DNA from 3 places in the Pseudogulbenkiania sp. AW2-16 genome. Region 2 is predicted to be linked to each of the others. Evidence: riboswitches for the same ligand, from Rfam matches in the RefSeq annotation. Region 2 holds a riboswitch; each other region holds the start of a gene.
The links. Region 2 has a riboswitch for cobalamin ahead of ABKF58_RS16750 (HoxN/HupN/NixA family nickel/cobalt transporter). Riboswitches for the same ligand answer to the same signal wherever they lie in the genome.

Region 1 (6,720 bases), 1.7 Mb from region 2:
CCACGGCGGCGCGGCGCCTCATGGCGCCGGTGCCCGGTAGGCGTCCCAGTCGGGCTCCCCGGCGAAATGGTCGGCCAGGAAATCGACCAGCGCGCGCACCTTGCGCGGCAGGTACTGGCGGTGCGGGTAGAGCGCGTAGAGGCGGAATTCGGGCAGCGGGTAGCCCTCCAGCAGCGGCACCAGCCGGCCGCTCTTGAGGTCGTCGCCGAGCAGGAAGGTCGGCTCGCAGATGATACCCATGCCATGGCGCGCCGCGTCCACCAGCAGGTCGCCGTTGTTAGCGGCGAGCGGGCCGGAGACCTTGACCCGTTCGCTGCCGAAACGCCATTCGTCCACCGGCTCGCTCAGGGTGTAGCGCAGGCACCGGTGGCGGGCGAGTTCGGCGGGCGTGGCCGGGGTGCCGTGGCGCGCCAGGTAGGCCGGCGCGGCGCACACCACCACCCGTACCGGCGCCAGCGCGCGCGCCACCAGCTGGCTCTGGCCGAGGTCGGTGGTGATGCGCAGGGTCAGGTCGACACCGTCCTCCAGCATGTCGCGCTGGCGGTCTTCCAGCAGCAAATCCACCGTCAGGCGCGGGTAATGGGCGTTGAACTCGGCCAGGATCGGCCCCAGCCGGCGCACGCCGAACGCCAGCGGCGCGCTGACGCGCAGCGTGCCGACCGGCTCGCGGCTGGTTTCGGCGGCCTGCGCCTCGGCTTCGTCGACCTGGGCCAGGATGCTGGCCACCCGCGCCAGATAGTCCGTGCCGCTCTCGGTCAGCGCCAGCCGGCGCGTGGTGCGGTTGAGCAGGCGGGTACCCAGGTGCTCTTCGAGCCAGCTCACGTACTTGCTGGCCATGCCGCGCGACAGGCCGAGCTTGTCCGAGGCCAGGGTGAAGCTGCCGCCGTCGGCCACGGCGTGGAACACGCGCATGGCGGTCATCAGGTCCATGATTGTTTCTTGCAGGGAATCAATATTGTGAAATATGGCGGGTTTATCGAGCGGATGGCAAGCGCTTTAATACGTCCATACCCACCCACTGGAGCACCACCATGATCGATACCCGCACCGCCCCCTACGCCGCCTTTCTGCTGCGCCTGAGCCTGGGCCTGATGTTTCTGGCGCACGGCCTGACCAAGCTGTTCGTGTTCACCCCGGCCGGCACCGCCCAATTCTTCGCCTCGCTCGGCCTGCCCGGCTTCGTCGGCCCGCTCACCATGGTGGCCGAGATCGGCGGCGGTGTGCTGCTGATCCTTGGCGTGGCCGGGCGCCAGGTGGCGCTGCTGTTGAGCCCGGTGCTGGTGGGCGCCACCCTGCTGGTGCATCTGGCCAACGGCTGGGCCTTCACCAACCCGGGCGGCGGCTGGGAATACACCGCCTTCCTGAGCGCGGCGGCGCTGAGCGTGGCCTTGCTTGGCGACGGCGCCTTCGCGCTCAAGCCGCTCGGCCGTCGCGCCTGACGCGGCGTATCATCGACTAACGACCCAAGGAGAACACCATGTCCCGTCTGCCCAGCCTGTTCATCTCGCACGGCGCCCCGACCGTACTGATCGACGGCTCGCCCGCGCCGGCCGCCTGGCGGCGCTGGGCCGACGCCCACGACCGCCCGCGCGCCATCGTCAGCCTGTCGGCGCACCGCCCGGCACGGCAGCCGAGTGCCGGCAGCGCGGCGCACTGGCGCACCGTGCACGATTTCGGCGGCTTCCCGGAACAGCTCTACCGGCTGCAGTACCCGGCACAGGGCGAACGCGCCCTGGCCGACGACATCGACCGCCGTCTCGCCGCAGCCGGCTTCGCGGTGCAGCCGGACGAGCGCCCCGGTCTCGACCACGGTGCCTGGGTGCCGCTGCTGGCGATGTACCCCGACGCCGACATCCCGGTGGTGACCCTGCCGGTGCTGCCGGCGGCGGACGCCGCCACCCATTACCGGCTCGGTCAGGCGCTGGCGGGGCTGGGCGAGGAGGGCGTGTTGCTGGTCGGCTCCGGCAGCCTCACCCACAACCTGTACGAAGTGGCGTGGAACGCCGGCCCCGAAGCGTGGGCGCTGGAGTTCCAGCGCTGGATGCTCGAGCGCTTGGCCGAAGGCGACGTCGACGCCGTACTCGACTGGGAACGGCAGGCGCCGCAGGCGCGGCGCAACCATCCCACCGCCGAGCACCTCTTGCCGCTGTTCTTCGCGCTCGGCGCCGGCGGCACGCCGCTCAGCGTGCTGCATAGCGGTATGGAGCACGGCAGCATCGCCATGGACGCGCTGGCGTTTGGTGAGAACCTACCCCATTAAGCGACTGCGCCTTCGTATCTTGAGTGCCGGCAGTACTGCGTGCGAATTCATCGCTGAGCCAATCTCTGCGTGCAAATCTTTGATTTGCCCAGCGATAGATTTGGCACGCAGGGATTCGCTCAGCGATACGGAATCCTCATGTACTCCATGACCATTCCGGTTCCTGTGCGCTGGCGGCACTCAACCTGCTTTGGCTCGCTCGCCTACTGGGATAGGTTCTGAGCGTTTACTGTCGGCAGCGGGTTCCACTGTCGCGCCAACCCCTGTACACTGTCGCCTTCCCGCGTCGTGCCAATCGGCGCGCGGTCTAGCTTCAACGCCGAAGCCCCCGCATTTTCCATCATCGACGTCTGCCTGGATTGGTGTCGCACAACCTGCGATTGGGCCGTCGCTGGAGTTTTCATGTCCGAAATCAAATTTACCGACCTCGGCCTGTCCGAGCCCCTGTTGCGTGCCGTGGCCGAAACCGGCTACACCACGCCCACCCCGATCCAGGCGCAGGCTATTCCGCAGGTGATCAAGGGCGGCGACCTCTTGGCCGCAGCCCAGACCGGCACCGGCAAGACCGCAGGCTTCACCCTGCCGCTGCTGCACCGCCTCGGCCCGGCGCCGACCCACCTCAAGGGCCGCCCGCGCGCCCTGGTGCTGACGCCGACGCGCGAACTGGCGGCGCAGGTGGAAGAATCGGTGCGCACCTACGGCAAGTACCTGCCGCACAAGTCGATGGTGATGTTCGGCGGGGTCGGGATCAATCCGCAGATCGCCGCGCTCAGGAAGCCGCTGGACATCCTGGTGGCCACGCCGGGCCGTCTGCTCGACCACGCCGGTCAGAAGACCGTCGATCTGTCCGGGGTCGAGATCCTGGTGCTGGACGAAGCCGACCGCATGCTCGACATGGGGTTCATTCACGACATCAAGAAGGTGCTGGCGCTGCTGCCGGCCAAGCGTCAGAACCTGCTGTTCTCGGCGACCTTCTCCGACGAGATCAAGGCGCTCGCCGACCGCCTGCTGAACAACCCGCAGCTGGTCGAAGTGGCGCGCCGCAACACCGCCAACGAGTTGGTCGAGCAGAAGGTGCACCTGGTCGACCGCGACAAGAAGACCGAGCTGCTGACCCACCTGATCAGCCAGGGCGACTGGCACCAGGTGCTGGTGTTCACCCGCACCAAGCACGGCGCCAACCGCCTGGCCGAGAAGCTCGACAAGAGCGGCATCAGCGCTGCGGCGATTCACGGCAACAAGAGCCAGAACGCGCGTACCAAGGCGCTGGCCGACTTCAAGGCCAACACGCTGCAAGTGCTGGTGGCCACCGACATCGCCGCGCGCGGGCTGGACATCGACCAGCTGCCGCACGTGGTCAACTTCGAGCTGCCCAACGTGCCGGAAGACTACGTGCACCGCATCGGCCGCACCGGCCGCGCCGGTAACGAGGGCGAGGCGGTGTCGCTGGTGTGCGTGGACGAGTTCAAGTTCCTCAAGGACATCGAGAAGCTGATCAAGAAAGACATCCCGCAGTTCACCGTTCCCGGCTACGAGGCCGATCTGACGGTGACGCCGGAGCCGATCCTGATGGGTGGCCAGCGTCGTGGCCAAGGCCAAGGTCAGGGGCAGCGTCAGGGCCAGGGAGCGCGTCAAGGCCAGGGAGCCGCGCGTCAGGGCCAGTCCCAGCCGCGTCAGGGTCAAGGCCAGGGCCAAGGCCAAGGCCAAGGCCAAGGCCAGCGCCGTGGCGGCGACGGCCAGGCCGGCAACGCACGTAGTAGCGCCGGCGCCAGCGGCGGCCAGAATGGGCGTCGCCACGAGCATGCCGACGGCGCGCGCCAGCCGGGTGCCCGTCCGCCCAAGAGCAACACCGGTTCCCAGCAGCCCAAGGGGCGCCATACCGCGCCGGCCAACGGCCAGCGTGGCGAGCCCAACGGCAACGTGATGCCGCCGCCGCCGAAAGAGGTGAACGGCAACGTGATGCCGCCGCGCGGCAAGCCCAACAACGGCAACCAGCGTCCGGGCAGCAGCCGCCCGGGCGAGGCGCGCCGCAGCAAGCCGGCGGGCGGTCGCCAGACCGCCGCGCTGTTCGCGCCCAAGCGCGACAGCAACCGCTGACGCTCCGCCCGCGTCCGCACCAGACCGCTACCCGCTTGCCGGGGGCGGTTTTTTTCGCCCGGTCCAACCGGTCCCGCTGCTTCCTATGCATTTTGACCGTGCCGCCGGTGCGCTTCTGCTATCCTTAAGCAGCTTTCGGTGTGCCCCGGTCCGGATCGGCCCGGGGCTTGAGGTTTCCCGCCGTCTGGGGAACTTCAACGGGAAGACGGTGTGCCGATCGGCAAATCCGTCGCTGCCCCCGCAACGGTAATCGAGTCAGCGTCGGCAACACGCCACTGGGGTCGCACCCGGGAAGGCGCCGGCGTGGGAGCGTGCTCCCTGCTCGTGAGCCCGGAGACCGGCCGAAGGCGACGACGCTATGCACCGCGGAGGGCGGTGCGCTTAACGTTTCTTCCAGTGTGCCCCTCCCTTACCCTGCCGCGCCATCGTCGGTCCATCGCTGTGCGGCGGCTTGCCGCCAACCGACACCGCGAGACAGGGGGGCCATGGAAAGACCCAGGAGATAGACATGCAGTTGCACAAATCCGCCGCTCGACCGATCGGCCCGTTCGCCCCCGCCAGCGCCGCGCGCTGGAAAGCCCGCTCCGCCGCCCTGTGCGCCGCGCTGCTGGGCGCGGTGATCCTCTACGGCGTCGGCTTCGCGCCGGGCATCGCCCACGGCGAGAGCCACGATACGCGCCATACCATGGGCTTCGTCTGCCACTGACCGGCGAAGGGTTGTCATGTTTGCACGTATTGTTGCCCTGTCGCTGCTGGCCGGGCTGCTGGCCGGCGTGGTGGCGACGCCGGTCCAGCTGGCGCTGGTCCAGCCGCTGATCGAGCAGGCCGAAGGCTACGAGCAGCAGCTCGAGGCCGCCACCGCCACGGCGCACGTTCACGCGGCGCACGACGCCGTGGCGGCCGAGGGACACTCGCACGAGGCGATGGCGAGCGAGGAGCCGTCCGACGACAAGACGCACCGCGCCGTCGCCACCGCGGTCTCGCTCACGCTGGCGGCGATGGGCTACGCCCTGCTGCTGGGCGCCGTGCTGTCGCAGTTCGGCCACATCGACTGGCGGCGCGGCCTGTTGTTCGGCGCGTTGGGCTTCGTGGTGTTCCAGCTGGCGCCGGCGCTGGGCCTGCCGCCGGAGCCGCCGGGCGTGCCCGCGGCCGACCTGCAGCAGCGCCAGCTGTGGTGGCTGCTCACCGTCGCCTGCACCGCCGGCGCGCTGTTCGGGCTCCATCGTGCCTGGAGCCAGCGCCGCCTGCGGTGGGCGGCGGGCGCGCTGGCGCTGGCGGCGCTGCCGCACCTGGTCGGCGCGCCGGTACTGGCCGAGGTGCACACGCTGGTGCCCGCGCGCCTGATGAGCGACTTCATGCTGGCGGCGCTGGCCTCCGCGGCGGTGCTGTGGCTGGCGCTGGGCGGCGTGCTGGGGGGGCTGTTGCAGCGCTTCCCGGTGGAATCGCGCTAACCGCGCGCTTGTCCCGCAAAGAAAAAGCCCCGGAAGCGATTCCGGGGCTTTTTTGTTTTCAAGGTTGGCCGAAGCCGGCCTGCGGTCACACCGTGCTGTCTTCCTCGACCGGCACGTCCTCGTGGCCGACCTTGCCGGCGTAGCGCAGCTCGATCTCCTGCGTCAGCTCGTCGATGCGGATCACCGCCAGGCGCACCTTGTCGCCGCTCGCCAGTTCCGGCAGGCCGGGCACGCGCAGGCGCAGCGGCAGGCCGTCGATGCGCACCAGGTCTTCCTTGATCAGCGTCGCGGTCGGCTCGGTGACGCCTTCCTGGCTGAACCAGCGCAGGCACCAGAAGTGCTCCATGCGGTCCTGGAAGGCGAGGTAGGCGCTGTAGGTGGCGTCGAAGTCGCGCAGGATGGCGAACAGCATGGCGTTGCCCTGCTCGAACTCGGGCTTGTCGCCGCGGATCATCGCGGTGAGCTGGCGCTGGTTGACGAAGTCGGTGGCACGGCGCAGCGGCGAGGTGGACCAGGCGTACTGCGCCACGCCCAGGCCGATGTGCGGCTCCGGACGGGTGGTCATGCGCACCTTGCCCATGCTCTGGGCACGGTACATCGCCGGGATGTCGGCTTCGGCCAACATGCGGCCCCACTCGCTGTTGGCGAGGATCATCAGCTCGGACACCAGTTTGTCCATCGGCGCGCCGCGCTTGCGCAGCGTGATCAGCACCTTGCCGTCGACCACGTTGAAGTTGTAATCCATCTGCACCGGACGCGTCGGGTCGTACTTGCCGCGGCGCTTCTCCAGCGCGTTGGCGAACTGCCACAGCCAGGTCAGCTCGCGCTTGAACGCGTAGTCCGGTCCGCCGTCCGGGTGCGCCAGGGTCTGTTCGTTGAACACCTGTTCCAGCTGGTCGTGGCGCAGGTTGG
Region 2 (6,720 bases):
TGATGGTGGTGATCATGATGCTCGTGGTCATGCCCGTGATCGTGGTCGTGGCCCAGCATCGCCGCCAGATCGCTATCGAGCTTGGCTTCCTTGATCAGGTCCCAGATCTGCTGCTGCAGCAACGGCAGCTTGGCCGGGTCGAGCATCTCCACCTGGTAGTACTCGTCCACCAGTTGCGTGAGCTGCGCCAAAGGCCCATAGGTGTCGGCGGTGGTCATCGGTGGCGTGAGGTGGTCGATGATCACCGAGTGGGCGCGGCGCTTGGCCTGCGAACCCTCGCCCGGGTCGTTCAGGATGAACGGGTAGAACATCGGCAGATCGCCCAAGAGCGCGTCCGGGAAGCAGTGTTCCGACACGCCCACGCCCTTGCCCGGCAGCCATTCCAGCGTGCCGTGCTTGCCGACGTGGACGATGGCGTCGGCTTTCCAGTCGTCGCGCAGCCAGCAATACAGCGCGTAATAGTGGTGGGTCGGCGGCAGGTCCGGAGTGTGGTAGATCGCGTCCGGGTCCATGCCGTAGCCGCGCGGCGGCTGCAGAGCGACGAAGGCGTTGCCGAACTCCAGCCCGGCGAACACCAGTTTGCCCTCGTGCACGTAGGCGCTGCCGGGCGCCTCGCCCCAGCGTTCCAGCATCTTCTGCTGCAGCAGGTCGGGCAACTGACCGAACCACTCGGCGTAGCGCGCTGCCGGCACGCTGGCGATGGCTTTGCTTAATTGATCCGCCGTCAGGTAGTCCTCGTCGTAGGCGCCGCGGTCGATCAGCTCGTGGATCAGCGCGTCGCTCGATTCCGGCAGGCCGGGCAGATGGTAGCCCTGCTCGCGCATGGCGTGCAGCAGGGTGAACAGCGAGGCCGGCGAATCGAGGCCGACGGCGTTGCCGATCTGCGAAGCCTTGCTGTTGGAATTGGTGAAGATGAAGGCGATGCGCTTCTGTTCAGCCGGAATGCGGCGCAGCGCCACCTGACGCGCGGCGATGCCGGCGACGCGGCGCACCCGGTCCGCCAGCGGTGCGTAGTGGGTCTCGTCCTCGTCGTGCTTGAACGACATCGGTACGCTGACGATGCGGCCGTCGAACTCCGGCAGCGCCACGTTCATCGCGGTGTCGAGCGGGTTGAGCCCCCGCTCGGAGGCGTCCCACTGCTGTTGGGTCATGCTGCTGGTGATGGCCTGGATCACCGGGATGTCGAGCCGCTCGAACGCCGCCACCGACCAGCCGGCGGCGGTCGGGCCGTCGGCGTTGACGTCGCCCATGGCGAACGACGTGGTGTTGATCAGCACATCGATCGCGGGAACCCCGGCCATCCTGCTGCGCGAGTCGATTGCTGCGTTGCGCGGTGCTCGCTCCCTCGCTGTACCGTTTGTACTATCTCGGTCGCTGTGCTCCGGGCGCCTTGCACTCGACTCGCTCGCGACGGATGGACGAGGTTCCCAAAAAAACTGCAGCGCCGCCGGCATGCCGGTCTCGTCGAGCGTGCGCAGCGAGGCGGTATAGACCGGCAGGGCGTTGAGCCGGCGTTCGGCCAACATGTCGACCAGCAGGTCGATGAAGCGGGTGTTGCCGCTCATCCAGTGCGCGCGGTAGAAGGTGATGCCGACCGTCGGCCAGTCCGGCTGGCGGATCGCCGCCCAGTCGTCCAGCGTGGCGAGCCCCGACAGCTCCGGGTGGTAGATGCCGTGCTCGGGCAGCGGGGTGGGCGGCTGGTAGCCGAAGCCGCTCATCAGGAGGCGGTCGGACAGGCAGCGCAGCAACTGCGCCATGTTGCCGCTGCCGCCCGCCTGCAGGTAGGCGGTGACCTCGTGCTGCAGCGCCGGCGGCACCGAGGACAGGGCGGCGAGTTCGGGGTCCGGCTCGCCGGTGCCGCTCACCACGATCAGCGCGCGCTCGTGGGCTTTCGCGTCCTTCAGCAGTTCTTCGAAGCCGGGGATGGTCTGGGCGCGGCCCAGCACCCGCACCACCAGGATGCGGGTATCGGCAATGGTGCCCGCCAGCAGCGCGGCCATGCGCTCGGCGCTGTCGACGGTTTGCAGGTTGACACCGGCCACCGGCACGAAGCCCTCGGGCAGCTCGGTCTCGGCGCGGTGCAGCGCGGTGAGGTCGGTGCCGGCGTGGGTCAGCAGCACGATGCCGCCGCGGTTGGGGGCGCTCATGGCTGCTCTCCTTGTTCGATGTCGCCGATGCCCAGGCGGTGGAACACCAGTTCCTCGACCGGGCAGCCGCCCGCCAGGTGCTCGTGCACGATGCGCTGGACCGCCGCCGCGTCGACTTTGCGGTACCACACGCCGTCCGGATACACGGCGACGATCGGGCCTTCCTTGCACACCGCGAAGCAATGGGTGCGGGTACGTTTGACGCGCAAGCCCTCGCAGGCGTCGATGGTCTGGCCCAGCGCCTTGAACATGGCCTCGGCCTCGACGCCGTTCTCGGTGCAGCGCGGACCGGTGCACATCAGCACGTGTTTGTAATGGGTTCTCATAGACTGTCCTGTGCCTTGCCGTAGCGCACTTCGTAGCCGCGCCACCGGTAGATGCCGGCCGAAACGGCCCAGCTGGCGATGAAGATGCCGATCACCAGGTAGCCGAAATGGGCCAGGCTCTCGTTCAGCAGGGCGACGCCGTCCCAGAACGCGCCGGTCAGTTGCAGCTGGCTGGCCAGGAGGCCCAGCGCCTCGATGCCGCCGATGCCGAAGGCGACCAGCACCGAGATCGTGGTGATGGTGAGGTTGTACCAGAGCTTGCGCAGCGGATTGACGAAGGCCCAGCCGTAAGCGCCCACCATCAGCATGCTGTCCAGGGTGTCCACCAGCGCCATGCCGGCGGTGAACAGCACCGGGAACACCATGACGTTCCACAGCGACGTCCCCGCCGAGGCATGGGAGGCGGAAACGGAAAACAGGCCGATCTCAGTGGCGGTGTCGAAGCCCAGGCCGAACAGAAAGCCGATCGGGAACATGTGCCAGCTCTTCGTCACCAGCCGGAACAGCGGCCGGAACAGCCGGGCGAGCAGGCCCTGTCCCGACAGCAGCAGGTTCATCTCTTCGGCGCTGACGTCCTCGCCGCGCTTCACGCGCTGGAAGTTGCGCCAGACGCCCTTGAGGATCATCAGGTTGGTGAGGGCGATGGCCAGCAGGAAGAAGGCCGAAATGCTGGTCGAGACGAGGCCGCCGAGGGTCTTGAAGGCGGCGAAGCGGCTTTGCAAGGCTTCCGTGGTGGTGACGATGATGGCGACCGCCAGCACGATCAGCGCGGAATGGCCGATCGAGAAGAAAAACCCCGCCGCGTAGGGCTGCTTGCCTTCCTGCATCAGCTTGCGCACCACGTTGTCGATGGCAGCGATATGGTCGGGATCGACAGCGTGGCGCAGGCCGAACAGGTAGGCCAGGAGCGCGGTGCCGAGCAGTGCCGGCTGCGCCGAGAAGGCGGAAAACGCCCACGCCCAGGCGAGCAGGTTGGCGATGAAGAGGAACGCCAGTATGCCGACGAGGCGGCTACGGCCGCCTGGCCGGCTGGGATGATGCGACGTCATGTTGTTGATTGCCCTCGAGCTGGTTACGTCGCCACAGGCGAGGGCACGAACTGCCCAAGGCGGTTCCTGCATTCCCCCGGTGCACCCCGCCCGGCTTCTGCCTGTGTCGACATCGGTGACGGCCGGTCTCCTGGCTCGCGCTTCACCGCCTGACGCCGCCTTCCCGGATTGCTCCAGTGGCATCGTGGCGCCGGCTCATCGCTTACAGTTGCGGGGGCAGCCGTGGCATCGCACCACGTTCCCGTCACCGTCACTTAGGGGCAGGATGATACGTGAGGGCGGCGGGCTTGTGAACAAACGCGGCGATGCCGTCCGGCTGTGCCGCGCGATGAGGGGCGCTCGTGTCAGCGGGGAGTCGTATGCGTTTCCTGCAGGCGTAGCGCGGCAATCGCCCCGGAAAGGAATGTCAGCCCGGCTACCAGCCAGATCGCGCTGGCCATGCCGAACAGGTCGGCCACCACCCCGGACAACAGGGCGCCGATGGCGTAGCCGAGGTCGCGCCACAGGCGGTACACCCCCACCGCCGAGGCCCGCCAGCCCGGATGCGCCACGTCACCGATGGCCGCCAGCAGGGTGGGGTAGACCATCGCCGTGCCGATGCCCAGCAGCACCGCGCCGGCGAGAAAGCCGGAGAAGCGCAGGCTGCCGGCGGTGACGACGATGCCGGCCGCCTGCAGCCACATGCCGGCCACGATCAGCCCCTTGCGGCCGATGCGGTCGGACATGGCCCCGGTCACGAGCTGGCAGCCGCCCCACACCGTCGGGTAGACGGCGGCCAGCCAGCCAATCTGCGTCAGGCTCATGCCGGCGGCGGCGAAGGCCAGCGGAAACAGGCCCCAGGCCATGCCGTCGTTGAGATTGTTGACCAAACCCGCCTGGCAGATGGACGACAGGTTGCGGTCCTGCCAGCTGGTGCGCCAGAAGATCGTCCCGGGCGAGGGCAGGCCGGGGTGGGCGTCCGGCCGCTGCAGCGCTTCGTGCCGGGCATGGGCGTGCGTCTCGCGCACCGCCAGCAGCGACAGCAGCAGGCCCGCCAGCACGAAGGCCACGCCCAGGTAGAACGGCTGCGGCCGCAGCCCGTAGCGGGCGGCAAGCCAGCCGGTGGCGAGCGCTGCCGCGCCGACCGCGACATAACCGGCGAACTCGTTGATGCCCATCGCCAGCCCCCTGTTGAGCGGGCCGGCCAGGTCGATCTTCATGATGACCGTGATGGACCAAGTCAGGCCCTGGCTCACGCCCAGCAGCACGTTGGCCAGCAGCACCCAGTTCCAGGACGGCGCCCACATCAGCAGGAACGGTACCGGCGTGGCGATCAGCCAGCCGGTGACGAGGATGGTCTTGCGGCCGTGCACGTCGGCGAAACGGCCGGCGACGTAATTGGTCAGCGCCTTGGAGACGCCGAACACCACGATGAAGGCGAGGATGGCGGTGTGCGCCGCCAGATGGAACTCCCGCTCGGCGATGGCGGGGAGGATGGAGCGCTCCATGCCGACCATGGCGCCGACGAAGGCGTTGACCAGCACCAGCAGGCTGAACTGGGCCAGGTTCGCCCGCAGACCGAGCCGGATGGCGCGGGGCGGGCCGCCGTTAGCGTTGCGTGTTGTGTTCAAGGTCGGTGCATGCCTCCTCTTGAGGTATACACCAACCCTCCAGCGCGGCCTCCAGCCGCGACCAGGCGGCCTCGCTCGCCGGCAGGCCGAAGCGGACGCTGCCGGTTTCGGCAAAGAGGCGGATCAGGATGCCGCGGCGGGCCAGGAAGTCGTGCAGCGCGGCGGCGGCGGGGTGCGCCAGCCACTGGAACAGCGTACTGCCGCCATCGGGGGCGAGGCCGTGCGCGGCCAGCAGCCGGGCGAGCCGGGCGCTGTCGGCGACCAGCCGCTCGCGCGTGCGCGCCTGCCAGTCCGTGTCCTGCAAGGCCAGCCGCACCGCCACGCGGGCCGGCCCGCTCAGCGTCCACGGCCCGAGTTCTTCCTGCAGCCGGGCGAGCAACTCGCGCCCGGCGAACACGAAGCCGGCTCGAGCGCCGGCCAGGCCGAAGAACTTGCCGATCGAGCGCAGCACGATCAGCCCCGGCACGCCGATGCGCGGCAGCATGCTGTGCTCCGGCGTGCAATCCATGAAGGCCTCGTCCACCACCAGCCAGCCGCCGCGCACTGCCAGCCGGGTGCGCCAGGCGTCCAACTGTTCCGGCGTGGCGGACCAACCGGTCGGGTTGTTGGGGTTGCAGACCAAGAGCACGTCGAGCGTATCGAGCGCCGCGTCGATGCGCTCCGGCGTCAGGCGCACCACCTCGTGGCCGTGCCGTGCCCAGGCGTGCGGGTGTTCGGCGTAGGTGGCGGCCAGCAGGCCGACCCGGCCGGGCGGACGCAGCCGCGGCAGCGCCTGGATCGCCGGTTGCGAGCCGGCTACCGGCAACAGGGAGTCACAGCCGTAATACCCGGCGGCGGCGGCCTCCAGCCCGTCCGCCGTTTCCGGCAGGCGCTGCCGGGCGAATGCCGGAATCGGCGGCACCGGCCAGCCGTGCGGGTTGAGCCCGGTGGAGAGGTCGAGCCAGTCCTCCACCGGGATGTTGAAACGGCGCGCCGCCGCCAAGATGCCGCCGCCGTGGTCAAGCATTGAGGCCTCCCGTCACCAGCGCCAGCAGCAGGCCGATGCCGACCCACAGCCACAGACCGCGCTGCACCAGGCGCACGGCGCGGCGGATGTCGCCGCAATCCGGGGCGCGTTCCAGCCCCAGTGCCGGACGCGCCTTGAGCTGGCCGTGGTAGCTGGCCGCACCGCCCAGCGCCACGCCCAGCGCGCCGGCACCGGCCGCCATCACCGGGCCGGCGTTGGGGCTGTACCAGGTCGGCGCCTGCGCGCGCCAGCACGCCCAGCCGGCGCGGCGGTCGCCCAGCGCGATATAGGTCAGCGCGGTGAGCCGCGCCGGAATGAAGTTCAGCACGTCGTCGAAGCGTGCCGCGGCCCAGCCGAAATGCAGGTAGCGCTCGTTCTTGTAGCCCCACATCGCGTCCAGCGTGTTGGCGAGCCGGTACAGCACCGCGCCGGGCGCGCCCAAGAGCAGGAACCAGAACAGCGCGGCGAAGATGGCGTCGCTGCCGTTTTCCAGCACCGATTCGATGGTGGCGCGCGCCACGTCCTGCTCGGAAAGCTGCGAGGTGTCGCGGCTGACGATCATGCCGACGCGCTGGCGCGCCA
Region 3 (6,720 bases), 910 kb from region 2:
CCCATCCCAAACCGATGCCCATGCCTTGAACGGTCGCATCCAGGGCGAGGGTGACCTGATTGAACAACTGGGCATTCTTGGGGATGGTGTAGGCAATGCCGAAATGGGCGAACCAGTCGATCCAGGTGGGCCAGCGCCATGCGCTGGGGTCGAGATGAATCAGACGTTGTTGGAGCAGTTCTTCCGGCGTCAGCAGTTTGTCGATGGGATAGTCGTAGCGACTGACGGGATAGATCCGTTCTTCGAAGAGCATGTGGCTGTGCAAGGGCACTCGCCAGTTGTTGTCACCGTTGAGAATGCCGAGGTCGAAGCGCAAGCAGGACATTTCCGTGATCTCATTCGTCGCATAAATGTTGACGGTGATATCCGGGTGCTGCGTGTTGAACCGCGCGATGCGCGGGAACAGCCAGTAGTGTGACACCGCCTGGGTGCAACTGATGGTCACGCTTTGCCCTTCCGCCCAGCTGCGGATGCGGCTGATGCTCTCCGTCAATTGCTGGAGCATGGCATTCACGTCGCTATGGAGTTCCTTCCCGGCATCGGTCAACAGCAATTGCCGCGCCTCCCGCCTGAACAGTTCGAACCCCAGACTTTCTTCCAGAATCCTGATCTGCTTGCTGACCGCACTCTGGGTAATGAACAACTCATCCGCCGCCTTGGTGAAACTGCGATGCCGTGCCGCCGCCTCGAAAAACACTAGCGTATTCAAAGGTGGCAGATGCCGAAAAGTTGTTTTCATGGAAACGTTCCCGTATGCGGACTATTGCAACAGTTTACCTCGGTTAGGCACGGTTTTCGCATTCCATAATGGAATGCATATATGCCAAGAAATCCTTTGTTGCAAAAAGCCGATTGGCTCATATTTCACCATGAAAACCGCAGCTTATCGAACACGGTGAACGGTTTGAAGAAGAATGATGAGCTACCAGAAAACATCCACCCCAGCTTCTTTTTCGGAGCCAACCATGAGCGTCAAGAAATTCGTTCTCACCCTTGCCTGCGACGACCGTAAAGCGATCGTCGCAGCCGTCGGCAACTGCATCGCGGCCCAGAGCGGCAACATTATGGAGAGCGGCCAGTATGTGGACCCGGATAACCACCGCTTCTTCATGCGCGTGTGCTTCGAGGTCCACGAGAAAATGACCATCGACGATTTCAGGCAGGGTTTTGCGCCGGTGGCGCTGGCTTATGGCATGGATTGGCACGTGTTCGACTTGGATATCAAGCCGCGTGTGATGATCATGGTGTCGCAGCTCGGCCATTGCCTGAACGATCTGTTGTACCGCAACAGCATTAACCAACTGCCGATGGAGCTGATCTCGATCGTCTCCAACCATCAAACCTTTGCCCGCCGTGCCGAGCACGAGGGCGTCCCGTTCCATCATCTACCGATCACCGCTGACATCAAGGAGGAGCAGGAGGCAAAGCTGCTCGAACTGGTGCGGGAGCAGAAAATCGACTTGGTCATACTGGCGCGCTACATGCAGGTGCTGTCCGACGATCTGTCGCGCGAATTGGCCGGCCATGTGATCAACATCCATCACTCCTTCCTGCCCAGTTTCAAGGGTGCACGCCCCTACCATCAGGCGCACAAGCGCGGCGTGAAGCTGATCGGCGCCACCGCGCACTACGTGACGGCGGATCTGGACGAAGGCCCGATCATCGAGCAGAACGTGCATCGCGTCGACCATTCGGCCACCGCCGACGACATGGTCGCCATCGGCCGCGACACCGAGTGCCAGGTACTGGCCAAGGCGGTGAAGCTCCACCTCGAACATCGGATTCTGCTCAATGAAGATCGCACCGTCATCTTTCACTAACCAGCCTTACCTCATCGATGGCAAGGCTTCGGCCAGCCAAGTCATCGCCAGTGTGACAGCGGCAGTCAGGGCGGAGCGACTGCGTCCCGGCCTGGCTGTCATCCTGGTTGGAGACGATCCTGCCAGCACCGTGTACGTGCGCAACAAGAGCCGCCGTGCCGAAGAGTGTGGATTTCTCTCGCGGCAATACACCTTGTCGGCCGAAACGCGGGGAAGCGAGCTGTTGGAATTGATAGGCCGGCTCAACGGCGATCCAGAAATTCACGGCATCCTCGTGCAGTTGCCATTGCCCAGGCATATCGATGCCTGCCGGATCATCAAGGCGATTGATCCGAGCAAAGACGTGGACGGCTTTCATTACGTTAACGTCGGACATCTCGCCACCGGGGCTCTGCACGAGGCGCTGGTGCCCTGCACCCCACTGGGGGCGCTGCACCTGATCCAGGAGGTGCTCGGCGACAAGCTGTGCGGCCTGCACGCCGTGGTGATCGGACGTTCCAATATCGTCGGCAAGCCAATGGCCAACCTGCTGCTGCAGCACGATTGCACCGTGACCATCGTTCATAGTCGTACCTTGTCCCCCGAGGCGGTGTGCCGCCAGGCCGATATCGTCATCGCCGCTGTCGGGGTGCCGGGCCTGGTTAAGGCCGATTGGGTCAAGCCGGGGGCCGTGGTCATCGACGTGGGCATCAACCGTATCGACCAACCGGGGGACTATTCGCGGCTGGTGGGGGATGTGGACTTCGACGAGGTGAAAACCGTGGCGTCGGCCATCACGCCCGTTCCCGGCGGTGTTGGCCCGATGACCATCGCGATGCTGATGCAGAACACGCTGAATGCCGCCAGGAGAAGCCGTATCCAGCAAGCAGCGGTGGTTTGAGGCGATGGCCCCCGCTCTTTTGCCTCGACTTACTATGGTCGGAACAGATGAGCGATGGGGCAGCTCAATGGCGCACCGCTTGGGGCTGCTAGTAGTGGACGAAATGGCGGAGACGGAAGGACAAGTGATGCTACTGGCAGCCCATGGTTGTGAGCTGGTACAGGGACATTACTTCAGCAAGGCACTCTCTGCCGAGGCCTGCGAGAGGTTAATTGGGGCGGGCCCTTTAACGCTGCCGGTGGTCTCAATAAACAGAATCATCCCCCCACGCTGTTGGTTCTGGACGATGATCCTTTCGTCACGGACTTGGTGAGTAGGGAGCTACGAAATGCCAGCTATCGCATACTGGTGGCCAATGACGTCGATGCCGCCTTCGAACTGCTGGCGTGTCATCAGGTTGGAGTGGTGCTGAGTGACCAGAGCATGCCCAAACTGACAGGAACCGAGTTTCTTGGCCACGTACAAACAACTGTACCCACAGACGGTAAGATTATTGTTCAGCGCCTACCGGAACTTTGAGCTCGCCACTGCAGCAATCAATCTGGGCGCGGTACACCACTTCCTGACGAAACCGTGGAACCCAAATGAGCTGAACCAGCTTATCGCCCAAGCCTTCACTACTCATGCACGCATGGCATGGAGGAGTCCCGCATGTTCAAACGAACTAACCCTTTCGTTATGCAGAAGGGCTCCGACGAGCTAGGGTGTATTCACAGTAGGAAATTAATTACGTGGTCAATGTCGACAAAGTGTAACCCGAAGAATTCTCACGCACACAGAAAAACTGACAGGCTTAGCCGGTCAACCGAACCGGCGCGCTCAACATGACAGATGAGCGTCTCAGAAGGCAGAAGCACTCTATCATTTCGTCGCTAGGGCCTGCCAGTTGCTGTACAACATTTCTCTCCATTTATTTCCAGTCAACGAACCCGTTATTCTGTATATCCGCCTGTTGTTGGCGTATGTGATCGACCACCTTCCCATGGCTGTCGACTCCATGCGACCACTGCTCAAAATAGACTAGTTCGTCGAGCGGCAGACGCGGTAGCCAACCAGCCTCCTCCAACTCTGGCCTCTGGTAGAAATGGCTCACATAACCGAGGCATAGATAGGCAATCGGCGTAATGGACAGTGGAATGCCCAGAATCTGTTTCAATTCGTTCGGCTTGAAAATGCTGACCCAGCCTACTCCCAGTCCCTCCGCTCTGGCGGCTAGCCATAGATTCTGGACTGCGCAGACGGAGCTGTAGAGATCCATCGTTTTCATATGTGTCCGCCCGATAACGATAGGGCCAGTCCGCTTCCGGTCGCAGGTGATGCACAAATTCACCGGCGATTCCAGAATGCCTTCGAGCTTCAGGCCTCGATAGATGTCCCTACGCTCGCCATCGAACATAGCGGCGGCTTCGTCGTTTGCGTTTTGGAAGAGATCATGGACGCGCCGTTTGACGCCCTGCGAGCGGATCACGATGAAATTCCACGGCTGCATGAAGCCTACCGACGGCGCATAGTGCGCGGCCATCAGGAGGCGGCTGAGCACCTCGTCTGGAATCGGGTCGGGCAAAAACTGACCGCGCACGTCGCGGCGGCTGAAAATGGCACGGTACACCGCATCACGGGCATCGTCAGAAAAATGATGAGTATTTTGGATGGTTGGGCTTTCCATTTTGTCCCCTTCTGGAAAATGGACTGCCAGTCCAGGCAGCCTGCTTCATCTTCCGGCCGGTCTTCTGACTCGGACTCATCCGTCCGGAACGCCTTCCCGACCTGAGTCAGTGGCTTGGGGACTTACAATTCCCGTTGTTCCGTTCGTCCTCCTCACAGCGTTGGGCACGTGGCGGAATTGCACCGCCTTCCCGATTCTCCCCAGGGCTTCCCCTGTAGGCACCGAAAGACGAGCCGTGTAAGAACCCTCACGGCTTGGGGCGATGCTAACTTGTGGTTTCGACAGCGGCCATACGTCATTGGAACGGCAAAGACTCATCACAAAGGATACGTGCTTGTGTGGCGTGTAAAGGGTAGGCCGCCCAGCCGCCAGCCTCCGCTGCAACGTCCGTCCAAGGCGTACAGAGACAGACAGGTGGCATTCCGAGTGCGATGTGCCCAGTTGCGGCATACGGGGCTGCCATCACCCACTCCCCGGTTCTGCTTGGGGTGGATTTGCACACACTGCGTTCTCACCAAGTTCCTCTAAACAAACAGCTGGGCCATCTGCTCATAGGGCGATAGCCCTTTCGAAGGGGCTTCATGATGGGTAAAGGGGCGCAAATGAAAGGAAAGCAAGGCAGGAAGCATAAGCTGGCCACGCACCACGATTCGGAAGCATAAGCTGGCCGCGCTCTGGGGCGGCTGGGTCAAACGAATTGGCGGACCAAACCCTTGCGTGGCAAGGGTTTCAGGCGATGGGGAAACTCAAACGGCCGGAGTCGATCAGAAAAAGCGATGAAATTTGCGACTCATCGGAAGCATAAGCTGGCCGTTTGGCCACTTTATGCTTCCGGTCACACACAACTGAAACAGGACGCATTTTTATGCACATGCCTAGAACCATATTTCTGCAGAAAATCGGCAGATTTGGGTATCAATGTGGACCATTTTCAAGCCTGGTGATACCCAATTTTTTGCACTTTGTCAGAAAGTGACTCATATCCTTGCAGTTTGTAAGCGATGACATCGCTGTGTGGGCGCAGGGGAGGCTGACCGCTCGTTCCGGTATTCGCAATCGCTTCGGCATCGTTGGCGCCGTTCTTCGTGTGCCGGCTCATGCGAAACGGCTTCACAAACTCTGGCGCCATGATTCTCAACACCAATCCCATCGTTTTCATCTTCCGACCTCAGTAGCGGATCCGTACTACACGTCCCGACCCTGAACTCCACAAGCCCTTCGGCTAGGGCCGTGAAGCGGAGGTAGCGCCGCTCTGCCGGCTTGCCGTCGTCCAGCCCACGCACCTTGATGATGTTCTTTGCCAAACCGATGCCAACGGTCTTAATATCCATAGTGCCTTCTCCTCCGCAATTCAGATCGAGCTACAGGCGGCGTTGCGTTCAACCTGGAATGGGGAGATGGATTACACGCGACAGGAAGCGGTCCTTACGCTCCTTATGCTCCTTATGCTCCTTGATCGGAAAGAATAAAGTCTGTCACGTGACAATGAAGTCTGTCATGGCAATGACATGATCAGTTTGGTACCACTAGCTCGAAACAAAGAGGCCCGAAAGGGCCTCTTTTCGTATGCGATTGCTTGGTTTGGTGAGTAGGAAATTCCTGGGCTACAAGGTCTGATGGTCGGCCATTGCCGCCGTTCGGCTTGCCGGTCCGATAAGTCGGCAATGGGTTGGTTACCAGCCACTCACCCCAGAATTCCTTTGAACGTCAGCTATTCGATCCAGCGAACTCACACTGCCGACCCTAAATTGCCGTTCAGCCTCCCGTAAACCGAACGGCCGCCTCCGAGGGCATAACTGACACTCGCACGCAGACATAGCGCGGACTGATCTCTTGCTATCCCAGGGCAAACTCATCCAGACAGCTGTCCGCCTGCTAAATGCCTCAGGAACCGCTGGAAGGTCCGCTGGGGCCAATCAAGCCGTTGGTCACCGACCCGGCCGGATTTAGAACGCAATCCGGGCACTATCTGTTGATTCCTGCGGTTGCTGTAAAGGAACCCTCAAATGCCGTTCAAACCGCCCCTGCTCCCCACGCGAGAAAGCCACCGTCCACCGGAAGCACGACCCCGTTTGTATATCCTGCGTCCTCTGATGCCAAGTAGCAGACGGCCGCCGCGATTTCCGATGTCGTGCCGTATCGCTTCATCGGAATCGCATTTGAGTATTCAGCGCGGAACTCTTCGCTATGGAGCGCCTTAGTCATCGGCGTATCAACTGGACCCGGAGCGACTGCGTTAGCGGTGATGCCGTAGTCACAGAGTTCCACCGCCATCTGGCGCGTTAAAGCGATGACAGCCCCTTTCGACGTGCCGTAGGCCGTGCGTCCTTTACCGACCGCTCGCATGCCTGCCA

Region 1: another riboswitch for cobalamin. It lies ahead of ABKF58_RS04810 (CbtB domain-containing protein); the one in region 2 lies ahead of ABKF58_RS16750 (HoxN/HupN/NixA family nickel/cobalt transporter).
Region 3: another riboswitch for cobalamin. It lies ahead of bluB (5,6-dimethylbenzimidazole synthase); the one in region 2 lies ahead of ABKF58_RS16750 (HoxN/HupN/NixA family nickel/cobalt transporter).

Annotation. Positions count from the first base shown of each region.
Region 1 covers NZ_CP157668.1:990,378-997,097, reverse strand. Annotated here, with positions in the region: gene ABKF58_RS04830 (LysR family transcriptional regulator) at 19-930, opposite strand; gene ABKF58_RS04825 (DoxX family protein) at 1,032-1,439, shown strand; gene ABKF58_RS04820 (DODA-type extradiol aromatic ring-opening family dioxygenase) at 1,478-2,260, shown strand; gene ABKF58_RS04815 (DEAD/DEAH box helicase) at 2,663-4,357, shown strand; cobalamin riboswitch at 4,511-4,717, shown strand; gene ABKF58_RS04810 (CbtB domain-containing protein) at 4,866-5,063, shown strand; gene ABKF58_RS04805 (CbtA family protein) at 5,080-5,808, shown strand; gene ABKF58_RS04800 (ribonuclease catalytic domain-containing protein) at 5,894-6,720, opposite strand, start outside.
Region 2 covers NZ_CP157668.1:3,466,711-3,473,430, reverse strand. Annotated here, with positions in the region: gene ABKF58_RS16760 (cobaltochelatase subunit CobN) at 1-2,147, opposite strand, end outside; gene ABKF58_RS16755 ((2Fe-2S) ferredoxin domain-containing protein) at 2,144-2,473, opposite strand; gene ABKF58_RS16750 (HoxN/HupN/NixA family nickel/cobalt transporter) at 2,470-3,522, opposite strand; cobalamin riboswitch at 3,626-3,789, opposite strand; gene ABKF58_RS16745 (MFS transporter) at 3,867-5,132, opposite strand; gene cobD (threonine-phosphate decarboxylase CobD) at 5,110-6,138, opposite strand; gene cbiB (adenosylcobinamide-phosphate synthase CbiB) at 6,131-6,720, opposite strand, start outside.
Region 3 covers NZ_CP157668.1:2,558,798-2,565,517, reverse strand. Annotated here, with positions in the region: gene ABKF58_RS12530 (LysR substrate-binding domain-containing protein) at 1-739, opposite strand, end outside; gene purU (formyltetrahydrofolate deformylase) at 966-1,820, shown strand; gene ABKF58_RS12520 (bifunctional 5,10-methylenetetrahydrofolate dehydrogenase/5,10-methenyltetrahydrofolate cyclohydrolase) at 1,792-2,700, shown strand; gene ABKF58_RS12515 (response regulator) at 3,010-3,219, shown strand; gene bluB (5,6-dimethylbenzimidazole synthase) at 3,611-4,366, opposite strand; cobalamin riboswitch at 4,404-4,607, opposite strand; gene ABKF58_RS12505 (hypothetical protein) at 5,298-5,525, opposite strand; gene ABKF58_RS12500 (SDR family NAD(P)-dependent oxidoreductase) at 6,380-6,720, opposite strand, start outside.